4 regions of the Streptomyces sp. NPDC059895 genome follow, and region 1 is predicted to be linked to each of the others. Evidence: riboswitches for the same ligand, from Rfam matches in the RefSeq annotation. Region 1 holds a riboswitch; each other region holds the start of a gene.

What was found. A riboswitch is a leader RNA that binds a small molecule or an ion and turns the genes downstream of it on or off. The one in region 1 is predicted to bind cyclic di-AMP.
Region 2: another riboswitch for cyclic di-AMP. It lies ahead of ACFV9M_RS20785 (peptidoglycan DD-metalloendopeptidase family protein); the one in region 1 lies ahead of ACFV9M_RS34025 (transglycosylase SLT domain-containing protein).
Region 3: another riboswitch for cyclic di-AMP. It lies ahead of ACFV9M_RS19445 (M23 family metallopeptidase); the one in region 1 lies ahead of ACFV9M_RS34025 (transglycosylase SLT domain-containing protein).
Region 4: another riboswitch for cyclic di-AMP. It lies ahead of ACFV9M_RS31235 (C40 family peptidase); the one in region 1 lies ahead of ACFV9M_RS34025 (transglycosylase SLT domain-containing protein).

The regions. Positions count from the first base shown of each region.
Region 1 is NZ_JBHWKO010000045.1:9,245-14,436, forward strand. Features, by position in the region: gene ACFV9M_RS34015 (GNAT family N-acetyltransferase) at 1-1,066, opposite strand, end outside; gene ACFV9M_RS34020 (HAD family hydrolase) at 1,315-2,142, shown strand; gene ACFV9M_RS34025 (transglycosylase SLT domain-containing protein) at 2,209-2,694, opposite strand; cyclic di-AMP (ydaO/yuaA leader) riboswitch at 2,700-2,879, opposite strand; gene ACFV9M_RS34030 (hypothetical protein) at 3,418-4,140, opposite strand; partial or broken gene ACFV9M_RS34035 (oligopeptide:H+ symporter) at 4,468-5,134, opposite strand.
Region 2 is NZ_JBHWKO010000017.1:32,766-37,957, forward strand. Features, by position in the region: gene ACFV9M_RS20775 (tyrosine-protein phosphatase) at 1-295, opposite strand, end outside; gene ACFV9M_RS20780 (alpha-galactosidase) at 515-2,587, shown strand; cyclic di-AMP (ydaO/yuaA leader) riboswitch at 2,895-3,052, shown strand; gene ACFV9M_RS20785 (peptidoglycan DD-metalloendopeptidase family protein) at 3,057-4,064, shown strand; gene ACFV9M_RS20790 (hypothetical protein) at 4,361-5,192, shown strand, end outside.
Region 3 is NZ_JBHWKO010000015.1:99,396-104,587, reverse strand. Features, by position in the region: gene ACFV9M_RS19455 (M16 family metallopeptidase) at 1-770, shown strand, start outside; gene ACFV9M_RS19450 (M16 family metallopeptidase) at 767-2,155, shown strand; cyclic di-AMP (ydaO/yuaA leader) riboswitch at 2,390-2,557, shown strand; gene ACFV9M_RS19445 (M23 family metallopeptidase) at 2,571-3,326, shown strand; gene ACFV9M_RS19440 (GntR family transcriptional regulator) at 3,688-4,380, shown strand; gene ACFV9M_RS19435 (HPr family phosphocarrier protein) at 4,596-4,877, opposite strand; gene ACFV9M_RS19430 (GNAT family N-acetyltransferase) at 5,055-5,192, shown strand, end outside.
Region 4 is NZ_JBHWKO010000036.1:70,602-75,793, reverse strand. Features, by position in the region: gene ACFV9M_RS31255 (8-amino-7-oxononanoate synthase) at 1-601, shown strand, start outside; gene ACFV9M_RS31250 (DUF397 domain-containing protein) at 670-912, opposite strand; gene ACFV9M_RS31245 (helix-turn-helix domain-containing protein) at 922-1,782, opposite strand; gene ACFV9M_RS31240 (ATP-binding protein) at 1,995-2,453, shown strand; gene ACFV9M_RS31235 (C40 family peptidase) at 3,219-3,692, opposite strand; cyclic di-AMP (ydaO/yuaA leader) riboswitch at 3,696-3,907, opposite strand; gene ACFV9M_RS31230 (hypothetical protein) at 4,247-4,555, opposite strand; gene ACFV9M_RS31225 (ATP-dependent Clp protease proteolytic subunit) at 4,563-5,192, opposite strand, start outside.

The DNA of each region.
Region 1 (5,192 bases):
GCCGCAACTGTCGCAACCGCCCCGCGCCCTTCAACGTCCGTGCGGCCGCCGCCGCGAGCCTCGGCCGGGCCCGTACGAAGTGGTGTGCGCGGCGGGAGGGCTCACGGCTGAGCCAGTGGAGCGCGGCGCCCACCCCCGGACGCGTCCACGCCCCCTCGTACACGGGCAGCTCGCCCGTCTTCAGCGAGTCCTTGTACTCGGCCGCGCCCCGCCCCAGATCGAGCAGGCCGACGCCCTCCGCGGCCGAGGCCTCGGCCATCCGCAGATGCAGCACCAGCCCCGGCGAGAACTTCGCGAACTCCGGGTCGTAGGCCGGGAACCAGCAGGCCAGCACGGTTGCCGAACGGAGTCCGAAGTGGGCGGCGACGGGCCGCTCACCGGCGTAGAGCACGGACAGCGTGCCGGAGCACTCCGGAGCGCGCGTCTCGGCAAGGGCGTCCACGAGCCGGGTGATCCACTCCTGCGCGAACCGGTCCCGGCGGCCGGTCCTGCGGTACTGCGCCGACTTCCACGCCATGAGCGTGCGCAGCGCGGCCGGGTCGCGCTCGTCGAACACGAACCGCAGCGGCCCGGCCTGGCGGCCCAGCCTGCGTTCCTTCGCGAGCGTCGTCTTCAGGAACTTCGGCGACTGCGCGCGCAGGCCGGACTCGTAGGTCTCGTACCCCTTCTCCACGTCGATGACGTAGGACGCGTACTCGGCGGCCACCTGCGGCAGGAACAGCCCCTGTTCCGCCTCCAGGTTGTCGAAGGCGAAGCTCGACAGGGAGCACGCGCGCATCAGTTCGTCCGCGTTCAGCCCGATGCCCGGGCTCAGTACGGCTCCTTGGGCGTCCGAGACGCCGTACGCGAGGGCCTGGCCGCGGCCGAGCCTGCCCCGCTCGTGGGGGAGGAAGCCGACCGGCTCACGCCCCTCGTACACCACCGCCACGCGCGCGCGGGGCCGCACCCGGCCCACCGCGTCGGTGAACTCCGGTTCCATGAACGGATTGCGCGGAACCGTGGACGCGGCGCGCAGCGCACGCCAGCGCTCCCGATCCCCCTCGCCGAGCTCCTCCGGCCTGAGCACACGAACACGTCCACTGCTCAACCTGACCCCCCGATCAAGTCCCCCCTGGACTCCTGGACGGTACCGCTCCAGGCGGTCAGGGCGGTAGGTAGCGGAGCATGTTGTTGCCAATCGGTGCAGAGGCCTTCAACCGTCCTGTACCCGGCGTTGCGTGAGAAAGCCGTTTCTGGCCGCCGCTCCCCGTTCTCCCGCGGATCGGCCTGCACGGACGGTGAGTTGGGGACGGCCGGGATCCGTATTCTCTGATCATGGCCGCACCCTTCGCAGATGCCGCGCGCTGCGCCGCGTACTCCCTCATCGCCACCGACCTGGACGGAACGCTGCTCCGCGGCGACGACACCTTCTCCGACCGGTCGCTCGACGCGCTCGCGCGGGCGGCGGCGGCCGGCGCCCGCCACCTGGTCGTGACGGGCCGCCCGGCACCCCGGGTGCGGCCGCTGCTGGCGAACCTGCACAGCAGGGGACTCGCGGTGTGCGGACAGGGCGCGCAGCTGTACGACGCCGGCACGGACCGTCTGCTGTGGTCGGTCACCCTGGACCGGGACCTGGCGGAGACCGCGCTCGGGAAGATCGAGGCGGAGGTCGGCGAGGTGTACGCGGCCGTCGACCAGGACGGCGTCGACGGGCTGACGCTCATCGAGCCGGGCTACCGGATGCCCCACCCGACCCTGCCGGCCCTGCGCGTCGGGTCGCGCGACGACCTGTGGCGCGAGTCCATCAGCAAGGTGCTGCTGCGCCACCCCACCCTGTCCGACGACGAGTTGGCGGCGACGGCCCGCTCGGTGGTCGGCTCGCTCGCGACCGTCACCATGTCGGGGCCGGGCACGGTGGAGCTCCAGCCGTGCGGCATCACCAAGGCGACGGGTCTGGCGCTGGCGGCCGAACACCTCGGGCTGAGGCCCGAGGACTCGCTGGCCTTCGGCGACATGCCCAACGACATCCCGATGTTCGATTGGGCGGCGCGCGGTGTCGCGATGGCCAACGCCCACCCCGAGCTGAAGGCGGTGGCCGACGAGGTGACGACGTCGAACGAGGACGACGGCGTAGCCGTCGTCCTCGAACGCCTCTTCCCCTAGGACATGTGCCGCGGGGTGTGTGCCGCGGGGCCTGTTCTGCGGGGTGTGTCCTGAGCCTCGGGCAGGTCAGTACGCGCCGAACACGTTGTCGATGGAGCCGTAGCGGGCGGCCGCGTAGTTGCAGGCCGCGGTGATGTTGGCGACCGGGTCGTACGGGTCGTACGAGGTGCCGGGCACGTGGTACGCGGCGAAGGTCGGGTCGATGACCTGGAGCAGCCCCTTGGACGGGGTGCCCTTGGCCGCGTTGGAGTCCCAGAGGTTGATGGCCTTCGGGTTGCCCGACGACTCGCGGAGGATGTTGCGGTGGATGCCGTTGTACGTGCCCGGGATGCCGCGCTCGGCCATGATCGCGAGCGACTCGCGGATCCAGCCGTCGAGGTTGTCGGGGTACCCGGCGACCGTGGTGGCCGACGTCGTGGCGACCGACGTCGTGGGGGCGGCGGAGGCGCTGGTGGCGGCCATGAAGGGAAGGGAGAGCACGGCGGCGCCGGTGCAGACGGCGGCGACGGTGCGGGCGAGGCGGGTGCGGCGGGGCTGGGTGGCAGCAGACATGGCGGACTTCCTCTCCGGCGCCTGCGGGGTGAGCTGTCGGGTTCGGGCGGGGAGGTGCCCGGCCGGCCGCCGTACGGGTACGGCGGCACGACTTCACCCCTAGCCGGGGCCGTTACGTGCGTGACGTACGGCCCGGCGTTCTACCTGGGTCCCCCGCTCCTGCCGTGCGTGAGTGTTCGTCGATGGGTGGTGAAGGGCGGCGGCAGGATTCGGCGTCCGCCCGACTGAGCGGAACGTATGCGAGAGCACATGTCCGGAACAAGTGGCGGAATCACACCACACCCCCATTGACCATGATCCGCGCAGTATGGGGTGCTTGATCCTTTGCTGTCGTAAAACGTCAACTCACCTGAGGCAAAGCGGAATCACAGGGTCCGGTGTGAGGAGTGGGGTGGGGGGTGGAGTGAGCCAAGTCACCCGCCATCGCAATAGGGGTCAAACGGACAATGAGTCATAAGTCCTTTTTAAAAGGGCGCGTTGTGGAGGGGGGGTGGAAGGTGCGGAGGGGGGCGGAGCGGTGCGGAGGGGGGTGGGGGGTGCGGAGGGGGGTGGGGGTGCGGAGGGTGCGGGAACTGTCCGGTCGTGGCCCCGGGGCGCCCCGTAGGGCGGGTCGGCGGCGGGGGCGGAACCTCCCCGGTGGTGCCCGTCGTTGTCATGACGGCGGCCGTTCGGGCGGCAGGGGGATGCGCGGGCCCTCGTGGGTCGGTGGGCGGGCGGCGGGGGTCAGGGGGCGGGGTGTGTGGTGCGGCGCAGCCAGGGCGACGCGGCCAGTACGGCCAGGCCGGTGGCGACCGCGATCGCACCGCTGACGCCGTAGTGGACGGGCCGGGACACGTCGTCGTGGAGCCGCGCGGCCTGCGCCTGGATGCCGCCCGCGAGTGCCGCGGAGAGGAACCACAGCGCCATGGTCCACCCGGCGAAGGCGGCCGGGGCGAGCCTGGAGGTGGCCGACAGGCCCGAAGCCTTCACGAGGACGTCGCCGAGGCCGAGCAGCAGGCACGAGCCCACGATCCACCAGCCGGACATCGGGTGCGCGTCGCTGTCACCGCGCCCGCTCGTCGGCACCGCCAGCAGCAGGGCCGCCAGACCGCCGAGGGCGACCCCGAGCGCGATCGTGGGCCCGGCGCCCGGCCCGCGGCGGCCCGGCCGTACCCACAGGACCGCCACCGCCGGCGCGAGGACGGCCTCGAAGGCGCAGAGCGCCGGCAGGTACCAGTTCGCCGGGAAGCCGAAGCCGGGGATCGCGGTCCCGGCGCCCGCCGAGCCCGGCAGCAGTGTGGTGGAGTACGTCCGGAGGAGGGCGAGGTCGAAGACGGTCGAGGCGAGGAAGAGTACGACGCACGGACGCAGCCGGCCGCGTTCCCGCGCGGTCACCGCCGGACTGGTGAACAGCACCGCGAAGCAGGCGACCGGGGCCAGTACCGAGATCAGGGTGAGCAGGTTCACGAATTCTCAGGGTCAGTCACCCCGACGCGGCCAGGTGGACCGTGAACGCGGTGACGACCACGGCCCCGGTGACGATCCGGTGGCCGCCCGGCGTACCGGGGCCGAGCGAGCGAGGGACCGGGGGGAGACCGTGACCTTGCCGGCCGTCGGTACCGATCGAGGGGCGCGCCTTCGCCCGGTCGGGTGAAGGCTCCCGGTCGGGTGAAGGCTCCCGGTCGGTTGAGGGTGGTCGGTCGGCTGACGGCGGTCGGTCGGTTGGGGGAGGCCGGTCGGTTGAGGGTGGTCGGTCGGTTGGGGGAGGCCGGTCGGTTGAGGGCGGTCGGTCAGGTGACGGCGGTCGGCCAGGTGGCGGCGGCCGGTCACGTACTGCGCCAGGCCGCACGTCATGCCGATCGCGGCCGCCGCGAAACCCCCAGTGCCGGCCGTGGTGATCGCCGAGCCCGCCGGTGATCACCGGTCCCGCGAGGGCGCCGAGGCCGAGCGCCGCGCAGTAGAGGGCGAAGTCCGCGTCGCGGCGGTGGTCGTCGGCGCGCCGAAGCGTGCCGACCAGGGTGGCGGCGTTCGGCCTGGCGAGCCCGGTGCCGGCGACGATCAGGCCGAGGCCCGTCCAGGTCGTGCCGGCGGTGGGCACGGCCAGGGCGTAGAGCCCGCAGGCGGTCAGGACTCCACCCCACAGCACCGCGCGGTACGGGCCCAGGACACGGTCGGCGAGTCGGCCGCCGGCGACGGAGGCCAGGTGGGCGAGGGCGCCGAAGGCCGCCGCGAGGGAGACGGCGGTCCCGGCCGGCAGGCCCAGACCGCCGTGGGCCACCGCGTCGGAGAAGTAGAGGACCAGAACGGCCTGCACCCCCAGGAAGGAGAAGCGCTCCCAGGCCGTCAGGCCGCAGAGGGCGAGCAGGCCCCCGGGCCGGCCGGGGAAGCGGCGGCCCGGGACGGCGTCGTTGCGCGGAGGGGGCCGGTCGGCGGATTCGGCGTCCACCTCTGCGCTGGACATGAATCACTACTTCCCGGTCAGTCGATAAATGTCCGTTCGTATCGGCTGATCAGAAACA
Region 2 (5,192 bases), on a different contig from region 1:
ACTCGGCGCCGTCCGCGGGGTCCGACAGCGGCAGGTTCACATTGCGCACGCCCGGCAGCTCGACGTCCGGGCCCTCCAGCTTCTGGTCGGCCGCGTTGCGGAAGTCGAAGACGGTGTGCAGACCGAGGGAGGACAGGAACACGGTGTCCTCGTCGGTGGCGTGCGCGAGGTGGCCGCTGCGGAACAGCACGCCGTGACGCACCCGGCGTCCGTCGACGGTCGGCAGGCCGCCCACGTCCCGGAAGTTGCGCACACCGGCCAGCTCGGGCTCGGTCGACGGGATCTGCTGCGTCACAGGTGCTCCTCCGGTCGTCGGTCCCGCTCGGCGCGGCTCGGGTGGCCGACGGAACACTTCCCCGACCATACGGTAAGGATTCCCGGGGCCAACGGGTTGTCCACAGGCGGGCGTCCCCGGTGGCCCCGAATGGTTTTCCACAGGCGTTGCTCCGCGGGACACCGGCCCCTGATGATGTTGGTGCTTGATCGCACCTGTTCGAATCAGTGGGAGATCGTGATGCCCGAGTCCGCCGCCGACGGCCGTACCTGGCTCCTTTCCGGGCCGCACAGCAGCTACGCCGTCCATGTCACCGAGGCCGACGAGCTCGTGCACCTGCACTGGGGCCCCCGGCTCGCCCTCGCCGACGCCGAGGCGCTCGCCGTGCGCCCGCTGCCGGACTACTGGTCCTTCGAGTCCCCGCTCGACGGCCGGGAGGAGTATCCGGTCGAGGGCGGCGCCCGCTTCGCCCGCCCCGCCCTGTCCGTGCGCACCGTCGGCCGGCGCGGAACCGAGTGGACCTTCACCGGACACGAGACCGAGGGCGACGAACTGCGGCTGTGCTTCCGGGACGCCGGTCTGGCCGTCACCCTCCACTACCGGATGCGCGACGACGTCGTGGAGCGCTGGACGACCCTGCGCAACGACGGCGACGAGCCCCTGGAGCTGCTGCGCGCCGACTCCGCCACCTGGACCCTGCCCGACCGCGACGGCTGGCGCCTGTCCCAGCTGCACGGCCGCTGGGCCGCCGAGTCCCGTCTCACCCGCGCCCCCCTCACCTACGGCGAGAAGGTCATCGGCAGCCGCCGCGGCCACACCGGCCACCAGCACCTGCCCTGGGTGGCCCTGGACACCGACGCGACCGAGGAGCGCGGCGAGGTCTACGGCTGCGCCCTCGGCTGGTCCGGCTCCTGGCGGATCGCCGTGGCCCAACTGCCCGACGCGCGGGTGCAGATCACGGGCGGCGCCGGGTACGACGACTCGGGCCTGCTGCGGCTGGCGGCGGGGGAGTCCTTCACCACGCCGCTCTTCGCCGGTCTGTGGAGCGACGCAGGCTTCGGCGGCGCGAGCCGCGCCTGGCACGCCTACCAGCGCGCGTACGTGATCCCGGACGCCGAGCGGGACCGGCCCGTGCTGTTCAACTCCTGGGAGGCCACCTTCTTCGACATCTCGCAGGAGCAGCAGGCGGCCCTCGCGCGTCGCGCCGCGGCCATCGGCGTCGAGCTGTTCGTGGTCGACGACGGCTGGTTCGGTGCCCGCACCGGCGACCACGCGGGGCTCGGCGACTGGAGCCCCAACCCCGACCGCTTCCCGAACGGCCTCAAGCCGCTCGCGGACCAGGTCCACGGGCTCGGGATGCGGTTCGGTATCTGGGTCGAGCCCGAGATGGTCAATCCGGACAGCGACCTCTACCGGGCGCACCCCGACTGGGTCCAGTTCCAGCCCGGACGGAAGCGGACGGAGTTCCGCAATCAGCTCGTCCTCAACCTCGCCCGCGAGGACGTCCAGGAGTACCTCTGGCAGCAGCTCGACACCCTCCTGTCCAGCGCGCCCATCGACTACGTCAAGTGGGACTTCAACCGCTGCTTCACCGACGCCGGCTGGCCGGACGACCCCTACCCGCAGCGGCTCTGGGTCGACCATGTGCGCGCCCTGTACGCCCTGTTCGACCGGTTGCGGGCGGCTCACCCGGGCGTCGCCTTCGAGTCCTGCTCCGGCGGTGGCGGGCGGATCGACCTCGGCATCGTCGGCCGGACCGACCAGGTGTGGACGTCCGACAACACCGACCCGCTGGACCGGCTCGCCATCCAGCACGGCTTCAGTCAGGTGCACCCGGCGCGGATCATGGCAGCCTGGGTCACCGACAGCCCCAACACCCAGCTCAACGGCCGGACCAGTTCGCTGCGCTTCCGGTTCGTCAGTGCCATGGCCGGTGTGCTGGGCGTCGGCGGAGACCTCTCCGAGTGGACCGAGGAGGAGCTCGCCGAGGCGCGCGGCTGGGTCGAGCTCTACAAGGAGATCCGGCCCCTCGTGCAGCACGGCGACCTGTACCGGCTGCGGCCGCCGGAGGGCGGCCTGAGCGCCGTGCAGTACGTGCGCGGGGACGAGAGCGTCGTCCTCGCCTGGCTCCAGGCGCAGCGCTACGGCGAGCCGGCACCGGCGCTGCGGCTGCGCGGCCTGAACCCGGCAGAGTCGTACGAATGTCTTGAAACGGGCGAAGTGCACCGCGGGGCGGTGCTGCTGCACCACGGGTTGCGTACCGGGCTGCGGGGCGACCTCGATGCGGCGGTTATCCGACTGCGTCGCATCTGAGAGTTCTGTCCGGATTGGATTCCTTCATCACAACTCGCCCTCACATAAGGGCCCCTGGATACGCGTCACGTGAGGAGCGTCATATCCGTGACGGTGCGTCGCCCGTCATGCTCACGTAATCAAGGTGTTTCTCAGGGGTATTGCGAAAAGTCCGGGCGCCGTGGTGCACGGAAAGTGACGGGGAATTCTCACAGAGGATCAAGAGAAAGGCGTGAACAGCGCAACCTCTGCTTGTCCCTGTGCGTCTTGGTCGCTTACGTTCCACACCAATCCGGACGGACGCCCAATCCTGCCGCCGCTCGGAGCCCGCACACACTCACCCGTACGTGGCAGGAGCGGGGGACCCACAGGTAGTACCGCCTGTTCCGGTCTCCGGAACGGCTAGGGGTAAAGCCGTGCCTCGGCACGGCCGGGCATCTCCAGCCCGCACCCGACAGCTCACCTCGCAGGCGCCGGAGAGGAATTCGCCATGCCCGCGAAGGGTAAGCACCGCCGCCCCAAGACCCCGCGCTTCTCCCGTTCCATCGCCGTCGCCGGAACCGGCGGAGCCGCGCTCGCCCTCCCGCTCATGGGTGCCGCCGGCGCCCATGCCGCACCGGCCCCGTCGGCGGCCCAGTCGGTCTCCTCCGTCGCGGAGAAGGCCGTCCAGGCCGCTCCGGCCGCGCAGCAGGCCACCGCCGACGCCAAGTCCGCCACCAAGTCCGCCACCGAGACCCGGACCTACACGGTGCTGGCCGGCGACTACCTCGCGAAGATCGCGGACGAGCAGAGCGTCAGCGGCGGCTGGCAGGAGCTGTACGAGGACAACCGTGAGGCCGTCGGCGCGAACCCGTCGCTGATCCACCCGGGCCTCAAGCTGTCGATCGGCGAGAAGGCGGCCACGACCGGCACCACCAAGTCGCCGTCCACGTCGTCCGGTTCCTCCTCCTCGTCGAAGTCGTCGCAGTCTTCCAAGACGTCGCAGTCGTCGAAGTCCACGCAGTCCTCGACGTCGGCGAAGTCCTCCGGCTCCTCCGGCTCCTCCGCCGAGTCGACCACGCAGTCGGCCGAGAACACCACCGCCTCCAGCGGCTTCGTCCTCCCCGCGGCGGGCGCCGCCATCGGCACCCCGTACCGGATGTCCGGCAGCATGTGGTCCAGCGGCTACCACACCGGCGTCGACTTCGTCGTCTCGACCGGCACCTCCCTGAAGGCCGTCGGCGCGGGCACGGTCGTCTCCGCCGGCTGGGGCGGTGCCTACGGCAACCAGGTCGTCATCAAGCTCGCCGACGGCTACTACGCCCAGTACGCCCACCTGTCCTCGCTCTCCGTCTCGGCCGGCCAGACCGTCTCCGCGGGGCAGCAGATCGGCCTGTCCGGCGCGACCGGCAACGTGACCGGCCCGCACCTGCACTTCGAGATCCGCACCACGCCGAACTACGGCTCGGACATCGACCCGGTCGCCTACCTCCGCGCGCACGGGGTCTCCGTCGGCTGACCCCTCGCACGACCACCCGCCCGGCACGCCACCGAAGGCCGGACCCGTTCCCCCGGGTCCGGCCTTCGGTGTCTTTGCGCGTTCATGATCACTGTGTTGCGGTCGTATGGCAGGTCCCGCCGGACCGTCGACAGCGGGGACGAAGTCGGGACACAGTGATCCCGTCAGGGGGCAAGCGGTTTCCGCGACCCTTCCGCATGTCCGATCCCTCGAACGTCGTTCGGCACCGTGGACGGCGAACCGGGCCGTCGCGGGGTGGCCGACCACGCGACCACTCTCATCGTGAAGGACCACAAGTGAACCCCACCCGACGCCGAAGAACCGTCGCCGTCGCCGTCACCGCCGCCGCCCTGCTGGCCGGGCTCTTCTCCGCGCCCGCCGGCCAGGCCGCCGAGCAGCCGCGCCGGATCGTCGAGAACCTCGACCGCGGCCTGGTCGCCGTACCGTCCGGCGAGGGCACCTTCCTCAGCTGGCGCCTGCTCGGCACCGAGTACGCCCGCTACGGCGACGCCATCGCCTTCAACGTGTACAAGAACGGCCGCCGGCTCAACCGCGAGCCGATCAGGAAGTCGACGACCTACCAGGACGACTCCCCGGGCACGGGGACCTACACCGTGCGCGCGGTCGTCAACGGGCACGAGCAGCGGCCGAGTTCCGCCGCCCTCGACTTCGCCGACGGATACGCCGAGATCCCGCTCGCCGCGGCCGACGGCTACACCGTCCAGCACGCCTGGCCCGGCGACCTCGACGGCGACGGACGCTACGAGCTCGTCGTCAGCCGGCTCTCCCAGACCCGGGACAGGTCCGACCTGCTGGAGGCCTACACCCTCACCGGCGAGCGGCTCTGGCGGGTCGACCTCGGCCCCGGCTCCTACACCCAGGTCGGCGGGAACGGCGCCAACGACCCGGCGCCCGCCGCGATCAGCGGATCCACCGCGATCGGCGGCTACCGCAACGACGACAACGTCACCGTGTACGACCTCGACAGCGACGGCAAGGCCGAGGTGCTGGTGCACACGGCCGACGGCACCACCTTCGCGGACGGCGGGCGGGTCACCGCCGCCTCGCCCGCGAACCAGTTCGTCTCCGTGATCGACGGCGCCACCGGCACCGAGCGCACCCGGCAGC
Region 3 (5,192 bases), on a different contig from region 1:
ACCCGGAGCGGACGCTCGCCTGGATCGAGAAGTACTTCGGCTCCATCCCCGCCCACGACGGCAAGCCCGCACCCCGTGACGGCTCCCTGCCCGACACCATCGGCGAGCAGCTGCGCGAGGTCGTCGAGGAGGAGGTCCCGGCCCGCGCCCTGATGGCCGCCTACCGTCTGCCGCAGGACGGCACGCGCGCGTGCGACGCCGTCGACCTGGCGCTCACCGTCCTCGGCGGCGGCGAGTCCTCCCGCCTCTACAACCGCCTCGTCCGCCGCGACCGTACGGCGGTGGCGGCCGGCTTCGGCCTGCTGCGGCTCGCCGGCGCGCCCTCCCTGGGCTGGCTGGACGTGAAGACCTCCGGCGACGTCGAGGTGCCCGTCATCGAGGCCGCCATCGACGAGGAGCTCGCCCGGTTCGCCGAGGAGGGCCCCACGCCGGAGGAGATGGAGCGGGCCCAGGCCCAGCTGGAGCGCGAGTGGCTGGACCGTCTCGGCACGGTCGCCGGCCGCGCCGACGAACTGTGCCGGTTCGCCGTGCTCTTCGGCGACCCGCAGCTCGCCCTGACCGCCGTCCAGCGTGTGCTGGACGTCACGGCGGAGGAGGTGCGGGAGATCGCCAAGGCCCGCCTGCGCCCCGACAACCGGGCCGTGCTGGTCTACGAACCCGTCGAACCCGCAGAACCCGTCGAAGGCACCGAAGGCACCGAGGGCACCGAGGGCGCCGAGGGCACCGACAACACCGCCGACGAGGACGAGAACGAGGAGGCGGCCAAGTGACCGAGCTCGCCACGATGGACTTCCACCCCCAGCCGCAGGCGGGCGACGCCAGGCCGTGGGCGTTCCCGGCCCCCGCGCGCGGGACGCTCGACAACGGCCTGACCGTCCTGCACTGCCACCGCCCGGGGCAGCAGGTGGTCGCCGTCGAGATCATCCTCGACGCGCCCCTGGACGCCGAGCCGGCCGGTCTCGACGGCGTCGCCACGATCATGGCGCGGGCCTTCTCGGAGGGCACCGACAAGCACTCCGCCGAGGAGTTCGCCGCCGAGCTGGAGCGCTGCGGCGCCACCCTCGACGCGCACGCCGACCACCCCGGCGTCCGGCTGAGCCTGGAGGTCCCGGCCTCCCGCCTCGCCAAGGCCCTCGGCCTGATCGCCGACGCCCTGCGGGCGCCCGCGTTCGCCGACAGCGAGGTCGAGCGACTGGTGCGCAACCGTCTCGACGAGATCCCGCACGAGCTGGCCAACCCCTCCCGGCGTGCGGCCAAGGAGCTCTCCAAGGAGCTCTTCCCGGCCGACACGCGCATGTCGCGTCCGCGCCAGGGCACCGCCGACACGGTCGAGAAGATCGACTCCGGAGCCGTCCGGTCCTTCTACGAGAAGCACGTCCGCCCCGCCACGGCCACCGCGGTGGTCGTCGGCGATCTGACGGACATCGACCTCGACGCGCTCCTCGGGGACACCCTGGGCGCCTGGACGGGCTCCCCGGCCCAGCCGCGGCCGGTGCCGCCGGTGACCGCCGACGACACCGGCCGGGTCGTCATCGTGGACCGCCCCGGCGCCGTCCAGACGCAGTTGCTGATCGGCCGCATCGGTCCCGACCGGCACGCGCGCGTGTGGCCCGCGCAGGTGCTCGGCACGTACTGCCTCGGCGGCACCCTCACCTCCCGCCTGGACCGCGTCCTGCGCGAGGAGAAGGGCTACACCTACGGCGTGCGCTCCTTCGGGCAGGTGCTGCGCTCCGCGCCGGACGGCACGGGCGCCGCGATGCTCGCCATCAGCGGCTCCGTGGACACCCCCAACACCGGCCCCGCGCTGGAGGACCTCTGGAAGGTGCTGCGCACCCTCGCCGCCGAGGGGCTCACCGACGCCGAGCGGGACGTCGCCGTGCAGAACCTGGTCGGCGTCGCGCCGCTGAAGTACGAGACCGCCGCGGCCGTGGCCGGCACCCTGGCCGACCAGGTCGAGCAGCACCTGCCCGACGACTACCAGGCGACGCTCTATCAGCAGCTCGCCGCGACCGGCACCGTGGAGGCCACCGCGGCGGTCGTCAGCGCCTTCCCGGTGGACCGCCTGGTGACCGTGCTCGTCGGTGACGCCGGCCGGATCAAGGGCGCGGTCGAGGCCCTGGGCATCGGTGAGGTGAAGGTCGTACCGGCCGAATAGCCGCAGGGGTTCACCACCCACGGCGAGGCACGCGCCCTGAGGTGACACGGGTGTGTGCGGGGCCCTGGCGACCGGCCGGTCGCCAGGGCCTTCCGGTGTCCGAATTGAGGGAGAGGCTGCCTGTCTGACCTGTGGCATGCGCTACAAAAACCGCGTCGCGTTTGGGGACCGGCAGCGGGCGCGTCTAGGTTCGTCCGGGCTGTTCGTCGGGCAGTGCGCCGCATCCGCGGCACCGGACAGTCATCGCCGAGTCCCCGTACGGCGCGAGCCAGGGGAGCCGGGGACCCAACGATGAAGTCCCTGGGGTGAATCGGAGGCCCGCGCGTGTCGCGAGGGTGTCCGTAGGAGACCTTCCTGCTCCGAACCCGTCAGCTAACCCGGTAGGCGAGAGGGAAGGAAAGGACCGCTCAACTTCATGGCGTTCACCTGCGCCACCGGGAAGCACCGTCGTCCCGGCCGGATGAAGCGCACCTCCGCCCGCGCCGCGGGCATCGCGGCGCTCACCACCACCGGCGTCATCGGCACCGCCGCCTCCGGTCCCGCCCTCGCCGCGGAGCCCTCCGCCGAGCAGACCGGGCTCATCCCCGTCGTCACCATCGGCGACACGGTCGCCGAGCGGATCGACGACCAGGCCGCCGCGCAGAAGCAGGCCGCCCAGGCGGAGGCCGCGCGCAAGGAGGCCGCCGCCGAGGCCGCCGAGAGGGTCAAGGAGGAGCGCGCGGCACGTGCCCGCGCCGCCCGTGAGGCCGAGCGCAAGCGCCTCAACACCTTCGTGGCGCCGATCACCGGCTCCTACGTCTCCACCGCCTACCGGGCCGGCAGCTCCCTGTGGTCCTCCGGGAGCCACACCGGCATCGACTTCCACGCCTCGACCGGCACCACCGTGCACGCGGTCGGAGCCGGCACCGTCGTCGAGGCGGGCTGGGGCGGTGCCTACGGCAACCAGGTCGTGCTCCGGATGAGCGACGGCACGTACACCCAGTACGGTCACCTGTCGTCGATCAGCGTCTCGGTGGGCCAGAAGGTCACCGCCGGCCAGCGGATAGCCCTCTCCGGCGCGACCGGCAACGTCACCGGCCCGCACCTGCACTTCGAGGCCCGCACGGGCGCCGAGTACGGCTCGGACATCGACCCGGTCGCCTACCTCCGCAAGCACGGTGTGAGCCTCTGACGACGTCAGGGGCTGAGCCCCTGAACGACGTCCGGGGCTCAGCCTCCGGCGACACCCGGTGACGCATGCGAACCGCCGGCACCACCCGGCGACGGCGTTCGGAGCGCCGGCACCACCCGGCGACGCGTCACCACTGTGACGGCACCACCCGGCGACGCGTCACCACCTGTGACGGCACCCGGCGACACATCCTCCCGCCCCGGCCCCCGCGGCCGGGGCTTTCGTCGTTTTCATGCGCCCCGCTGTCCAAAAAATATCCCTCGATTCCGGCCCACCGTCGGAATGTGCGGCTCACTGCAATAGAGTCACTGAACACACGTCATTCGTCGACGTTTCACGGGGATTAAGGCGGAGGTCGGTCATGCGTATTCCGGCGCACTCGGTGTGCACGGCCATCCGGGACGACATCGTCGCGGGTGTCTACGAGCGCGGCAGCCGCCTCACCGAGGAACTCCTCGCCCGCCGCTACGGCGTCTCCCGTGTCCCCGTCCGGGAGGCGCTGCGCACGCTGGAGGCGGAAGGGTTCGTCGTCACGCGGCGGCACGCGGGCGCGTGCGTCGCCGAACCGACCGAGCAGGAGGCCGCCGACCTGCTGGAGATGCGCATGCTCCTGGAGCCGCTCGGCGCCTCCCGGGCCGCCCAGCGGCGCACCGAGGCGCACCTCAAGGTGCTGCGCGGCCTCGTCCGGCTGGGCCAGGAGCGCGCCAGGAGGGGCAGCAGCGAGGATCTGCGCTCCCTGGGCGGCTGGTTCCACGAGACGCTCGCCCAGGCCTCCGGCAGCCATGCCCTGACCTCGACGCTCACCCAGCTGCGGCACAAGATCGCCTGGATGTACGCGGTGGAGGCGCCGGCCAACCCGGTGGAGTCCTGGGCGGAGCACGGCGCGATCGTGGACGCGGTGGCGCGCGGGGACGGCGATCGCGCGCGGTCGCTCACGGCGCTCCACACCGAGCGCTCCTCCGCCGCGCACCGGCTGCGCTTCGCGGGCGGAGAACGCCAGGACCGTGTGAGGACTTCGCAACACGTCGTAAACATGTCGGGCCCGCGTCATTAACACGAGGGCCGTATACAAAGAAGGGGTATTCGGCGGAGGTGTATTTCCGCTGCCCTTTTCCCGGCGTGCCCGCCATTTTCGGTGGCGCGTCGTTCGTATGCTCGCACGCCTAATGCGGCATGCTTCCGGCAATTTCCCCCGGCAAGCATCCGAAAATGGCGCAGCCGCGCCGCCCGGTGAGGACGGCGCGGCTGCGTGCGCGCGGCGAGCGGGGCTCAGACGGTCTCGGGAAGCTCCTCGAGTCCTTCGGAGACCAGCTTGGCCAGCCGGTCGAGGGCGAGGTCCGCGCCCTCGGCCTCGGAGGCCAGGACGATCTCCTCGCCGCCCTGGGCGCCCAGACCGAGGACGGCCAGCATGGAGGCCGCGTTGACGGGGTTGCCTCCCGCCTTGGCGATCGTCACCGGGACGCCTGCGGCCGTGGCGGCTCGGACGAAGATGGAGGCGGGGCGGGCGTGGAGGCCCTCGGCCCAGCCGACGTTGACGCGGCGCTCAGCCATGTGTTGCTGCCCTTCGGTGTTCAGGTTGTCTAGACCAGTGTTCCACACGTGATGCGTGCCCGGAACAGTGCTGTGTCCCGTTCCGCCGTGGTCGCCGGGCCGCGGCCTCGGCCCGACGTTCCGTCCTCCACAGACTGCCTCGCGCCGTTGTCGTACGCGAGCCGTACTCTGGGCCCCATGCAGAGCGCGCCGGACCGGCACGAGTACCCCGCCCACTGGGAAGCCGACGTGGTGCTGCGCGACGGCGGCACCGCGCGCGTCCGCCCCATCACCGTCGATGACGCCGAGCGCCTGGTCAGCTTCTACGAGCAGGTC
Region 4 (5,192 bases), on a different contig from region 1:
GGCCGCCCTCGCCGAGGTGTGCCGGGAGCACGGGGCCGGGCTGGTCGTCGACGACGCCCACGGGCTCGGCGTCCTCGGCACCGGCGGGCGCGGCGCCCCGCACGCCGCGGGGCTGGCCGGCGCCGGCGACGTCGTCGTCACGGTCACGCTGTCCAAGTCGCTCGGCAGCCAGGGCGGGGCCGTGCTCGGTCCCGCGCGGGTGATCGAGCATCTGGTGAACGCGGCCCGGACGTTCATCTTCGACACCGGCCTCGCTCCCGCGGCGGCGGGCGCCGCCCTCGCGGCGCTGCGGCTGCTGCGCCGCGAACCGGAACGCGCGGCACGCGCGCGTGCGGTCGCGGGCGACCTGCACGCGCGGCTGACGGCCGCGGGTCTGGAGGCGGTGCGTCCGGACGCCGCGGTCGTCTCCGTGCGTGCGCCGTCCCCGGAGCGGGCCGTGCGCTGGGCGGCGGACTGCCGGGCGGCAGGCCTGACCGTGGGCTGCTTCCGTCCTCCCTCCGTGCCCGACGGCGTCTCACGCCTGAGGCTGACCGCCCGTGCGGACCTCTCCGAGGCGCAGATCGAACGCGCTGTACGAGTGATCGGCGAGACACGACCATGAGTCGGCGTGACACGGCCGTGCGCCGGGATACGGGTGGGGGGTAGGGGTCCGGGCGTTCCGGACGAAGGTCAGCGGAACGCTGCCGTGAAGCCCGTCCAGCTCTCGGGGGAGAAGAGCAGGGCGGGTCCGGCCGGGACCTTGGAGTCGCGCACGGCGAGCAGACCGGCCCACGGTCCGGTCTCCGGGCGGGCCGTCTCCACGCAGTTGTTGGCGCCCGTGCTGTAGCTGCTGCGCAGCCACCGCAGATCCTGCGGACGGTGGCGGTCGTGCAGGTCGGTGCTGGAGGGTACGTTCCGAGGCAGTGCAGTCATGGTGCCTCCTTACGCGCCGTCAGCTTTCGCGGCGATGTAATCCAGTGTGTCCTCGGGCGAAAGAGCGTGCACCCGAAGGGCGTTGAAGGCCTCGGTGTAGGCCTGGAGGTGTTCTTTCCGTTCGAGGTAGAGGCTACTCGTCAAGTGGTCGAGAACAACCACATCCAGATCAGAAGTGCTCGTAAACGAGAAGATAACGAAAGAACCTGTGACTCCGATATGAGCTCCGGCACTGAACGGCAGTACCTGGAGCGTCACTTGGGGAAGCCGGCCCGCCTCCACGAGCCGGTCCAGTTGCCGCGCCATGACCTCCGGGCCCCCCACCTCCCGGTGCAGCACGGCCTCGTCCAGCACCGCGTTCAGCGTCAGCGGCGGCTGCACGCGCAGTACGTCCTGGCGGGCCAGCCGCACCTCCACCAGAGTGTCCAACTGGTCCGCGTCGGCGCCCTCGACGGCGGCCCTCGTCACCGCCCGCGCGTACTCGGGTGTCTGGAGCAGCCCCGGGACCACGGTCGTCTCCAGGGTGCGCATCGCGCTCGCCTGCGACTCCAGGCTGATGAAGTCCCGGTAGGCGGGCGGCAGTACACCGCGGTAGGCGTGCACCCAGTGGTCCCGTCCGCCGCTGTCGACGGATCCCGCCAACGCCAGCATCAGCTCGCGCAGTCGGGGATCGGTCACGCCGTAGGCGTCGAGGAGTAACCGCACATCGGCCGGTTTCGTACCGCTGGTGCCGGTCTCGATCCGGCTCACCTTCGACTGGTGCCAGCCGACGAGCCGGGCCGCCTCCCCACTGGTCAGGCCGAGGCGGGCGCGCAGGGCCCGCAGTTCGGCGCCCAGTTTCCGGCGGCGTACCGCGGGACCGTGCTGCATAGAGCTCTCCTTACTCCCTACGAGCCGTCCAAATACGCTCTGCCGTGGCAGAGTTCACCGCATCGAGCGACAGATATATGCACATCTTGGTGGATCGCCACCGGTGACGGCCCGCTGATGGCAATCTGGCGACGAAGCACCAGTCCGGGACCGTACTCGAACCATCCGCACCGTGTCGGACTCCGGTCCCGTGGGAAAGGGACGGCATCGCCATGGCAGACCATCTGGAAGCATCCCTCACTCTGCCGAGCGACCCGGCCTCGGTGTCCACGGCTCGCGCGTTCGTGCTGACCACGCTGGGGGGATGGGGTCTTCCCGCGGAGGCGGAGACGGCCGACACCGTCCGCCTCATCGTCTCCGAGCTCGCCACCAACGCCGTACAGCACACCTTCGGGCAGTCGCCCACCTTCAGGGTGGACCTCCGGCTCGACCGGGACGAGCTGCTGCGTGTCGGCGTCACCGACAGCCACCCGCGCTTCCCCAGGCGCCTGCCGGCCGCCGTCCAGCAGGACAACGGCCGCGGCCTGGTGATCATCCGGTGGCTGACCGCGGAGTGCGGCGGAAGACTCCGCGTCCGCCCCACCCGCGAGGGCGGCAAGACCATCTCCGTCGACCTGCCGTGGACGGTGCCCGTGGAACCGGTGGCGACGGCGGGCCAACAGGAACCTTGACCCCGCGCGGCTTCCGGGGCGGGGGACGTGGAGCGGTGAGGGGCGTGGAGTACGTGTGTGGGGGGTGGGGGACGGAGGGCGGGGCGGAGGGTTGCGGGGATGGGGCGCGGGCGCGGGGGTGGGGTGCCGGGGGGCTTGGGGGCTCGCGGGTGTGGGGTCACTGGGGGCTGCGCGGGGAGACGGGCCGCACGGGAGCGGCTGTCCGCCGGACGAGTGGTGTGCGGGGCGCGGGCGCGGGTGTCCGCCGAACGGGTGGTTTCTGGCGGGCGTGAGCGCGGGCGACGCGCTCGGCCGGCAGGGGGTGGCGTGGGGGTGGCAGCGGCCGCCGCCGGAGGGGCGGAGGAACGGCGGAGGAGCGGCGGGGCAACGGCGGAGGAGCGGCGGAAGGCGTGGTGTTCCGGAGCCGGACGAGGCGAGGCGGAAGCCGACCGGTGGGGGACTGGCGAGGCTCCGCGACTGGGGAGGGCTGTGGAGGGCTGTGAAGCTGTGGAGGCCGGCGTGAAGGCCACGGAGGGCGGTTGAACGGCTGCGGGACGGCCCTGGGCGGGGCGCAGGCGGCGCGATCGGCCGGCTGACGGCCCTCACGCTCCCACGGCCGCCCATGGCCCTGATCCGCCCCTGATCCGCCCCTCCCGGCACCCGGAGCCGGGCTCCAGGGCGGGGCTGCGGGGGGCGGGGCTGCGCGGCCGGGCTCCGGAGGCGGTGGCGGCGCGTCAGGGACGCCGCCACCACCCCCGGAGGGTCACTTGACCCGGCCGCGGAGGATCACTTGACCCGGCCGTACCAGACGCTCTTGGTCCAGATCTTCTGCAGCCTCACCACGTCCCCGGTCTTCGGGGAGTGCCAGATCTTGCCCTTACCGGCGTAGATCCCGACGTGGTAGACGTACGACCCCGAGTGGAAGAACACGAGGTCCCCGGCCTTGCGATTGCTCGCCGAGATGTGGCGGGTCTTGTTGTACTGCTGGGCCGCCGTACGGGGCAGTTTCTTGCCCGCCTTCTTGAACGAGTACAGCGTGAGCCCGGAGCAGTCGAACCTGTTCGGTCCGGTGGCCCCGTACTTGTAGGGCGAACCCTTTTTGGAGGCCGCGATCTGGAGTGCCTTCGTCGCCGGGGTGACGGCCGCTGCTTCGGAGGCGACACCCGGGACCACGATCGAGCCGCCCACGGCGGCGATGGCGAAGGCCGAGGCCGTGCCGGCCCGGGCCATGAGCGACGGGACACGATTGAGCGCAGTCATGCGCAACCCTTCGTCAGCCGCCTGTGAAGGATGACCTGTCGGATTCGGGCTGGCGAAGTTGCCCGGCCGCTGCTGCGGCTTCACCCCAAGGGCTGCTCGGTCCGGTCGTGGCGCGACCGCTCCGGCGACCCGTCGTGCTTGGGTCCTCCACTCCTGCCGATGCACTCCTGTCGACCGGTCATCCGGGCGGCGGCAGGACTCGGCGTCCGCCCGGACCGCCCCGCCGCTTGTGGCGGGGGCTTGTCGTCAGTCAGGGATCTTGGCGCACCGATGTCCGAAAATCCCAACGCAACCGGGGATTTGTGGGGTTACTCACCACTCACCCGTTCGGGTGGACACCCTGATGGCGGGTCAGGTGTCAAGGCGACGACATACCCCCCGACCAGCGCCGGAACCTGACGTTCCGGCGCGGTGCCCCTCATTTCGCGCAACCGCTGTGGGCTGGAAAAAGCAGTCGAGGATAGGCCGCCCGGGGGTACGCCGTTCGGTCCGTTTCAACTCGGGGCCGAGCGTCACGCTTTCGGCGAACACGGAGCCGTCGGGACACCCGTACGTCATCGGTCGGGGAGCGGAGGCATCGTGACGCGCGCCGTGCGGCGCTCCCCGTCCAGCACGCGCAGCGCCCGCGCGAGCGTCGGCGCGTGCAGTTCGCTCTCGCCCCGCTGGTGCATCAGCGTCAGCGCGTCGCGCAGCGCGGTCGCCCTGCCGACCAGTGCCTGGGCGGCGCGCAGTCCGCTGTAGGTGTCGCCGTGGCGGGCGGGGTTGATCCGGCCGAGCAGGTCGACCACCTCCAGGTAACGGTCGATCAGCTCGGCCTCGGCCCGGGTCAGCGCGGGCAGCGGAGGCAGCTCGGGAGGCAGCATCGGCGGCTCACCCCACACCCGGCAGGCCGCCGGAAGCCCGGCGGGCCGGGACCACCCGGTCCACCAGGCCGTACTCCACGGCCTGGCGGGCGTCGAGGATCAGGTCCCGTTCGAGGTCGGCGTCGACCTGCTCCGGGCGGCGCCCGGTGTGCCGTACGAGCATCTCCTCCAGGCGGGTGCGGGTGCGGGCCAGTTCCCCGGCCTGGACGACCAGATCGCTCGTCTGTCCCCGCACCGGCTCCGGCAGCGCCGGCTGGCGGAGCACCACGCGCGCGCCCGGCAGCACGGACCGCTTGCCCGGTGTGCCCGCGGCCAGCAGGACGGCGGCGGACGAGCCGGCCTGGCCCAGGCAGACGGTCTCCACGTCACAGGTGACGTACCGCAGCGTGTCGTAGACGGCCGACATCGCGCTGAACGAGCCGCCCGGTGAGTTGACGTACAGCGAGATGTCCCGGTCGGGGTCCCGGTGCTCCAGGTACATGAGCTGGGCCATCACGTCGTTCGCCGCGGTGTCGTCGATCGGCGTGCCCAGGAAGACGATGCGCTCCTCCAGCAGCTTGGAGTACGGGTCCAGCGTCCGGTGCCCCGAGCCGGTGCGTTCGGTGAACTCGGGCAGGACATGGCGGGCGGACGGTCG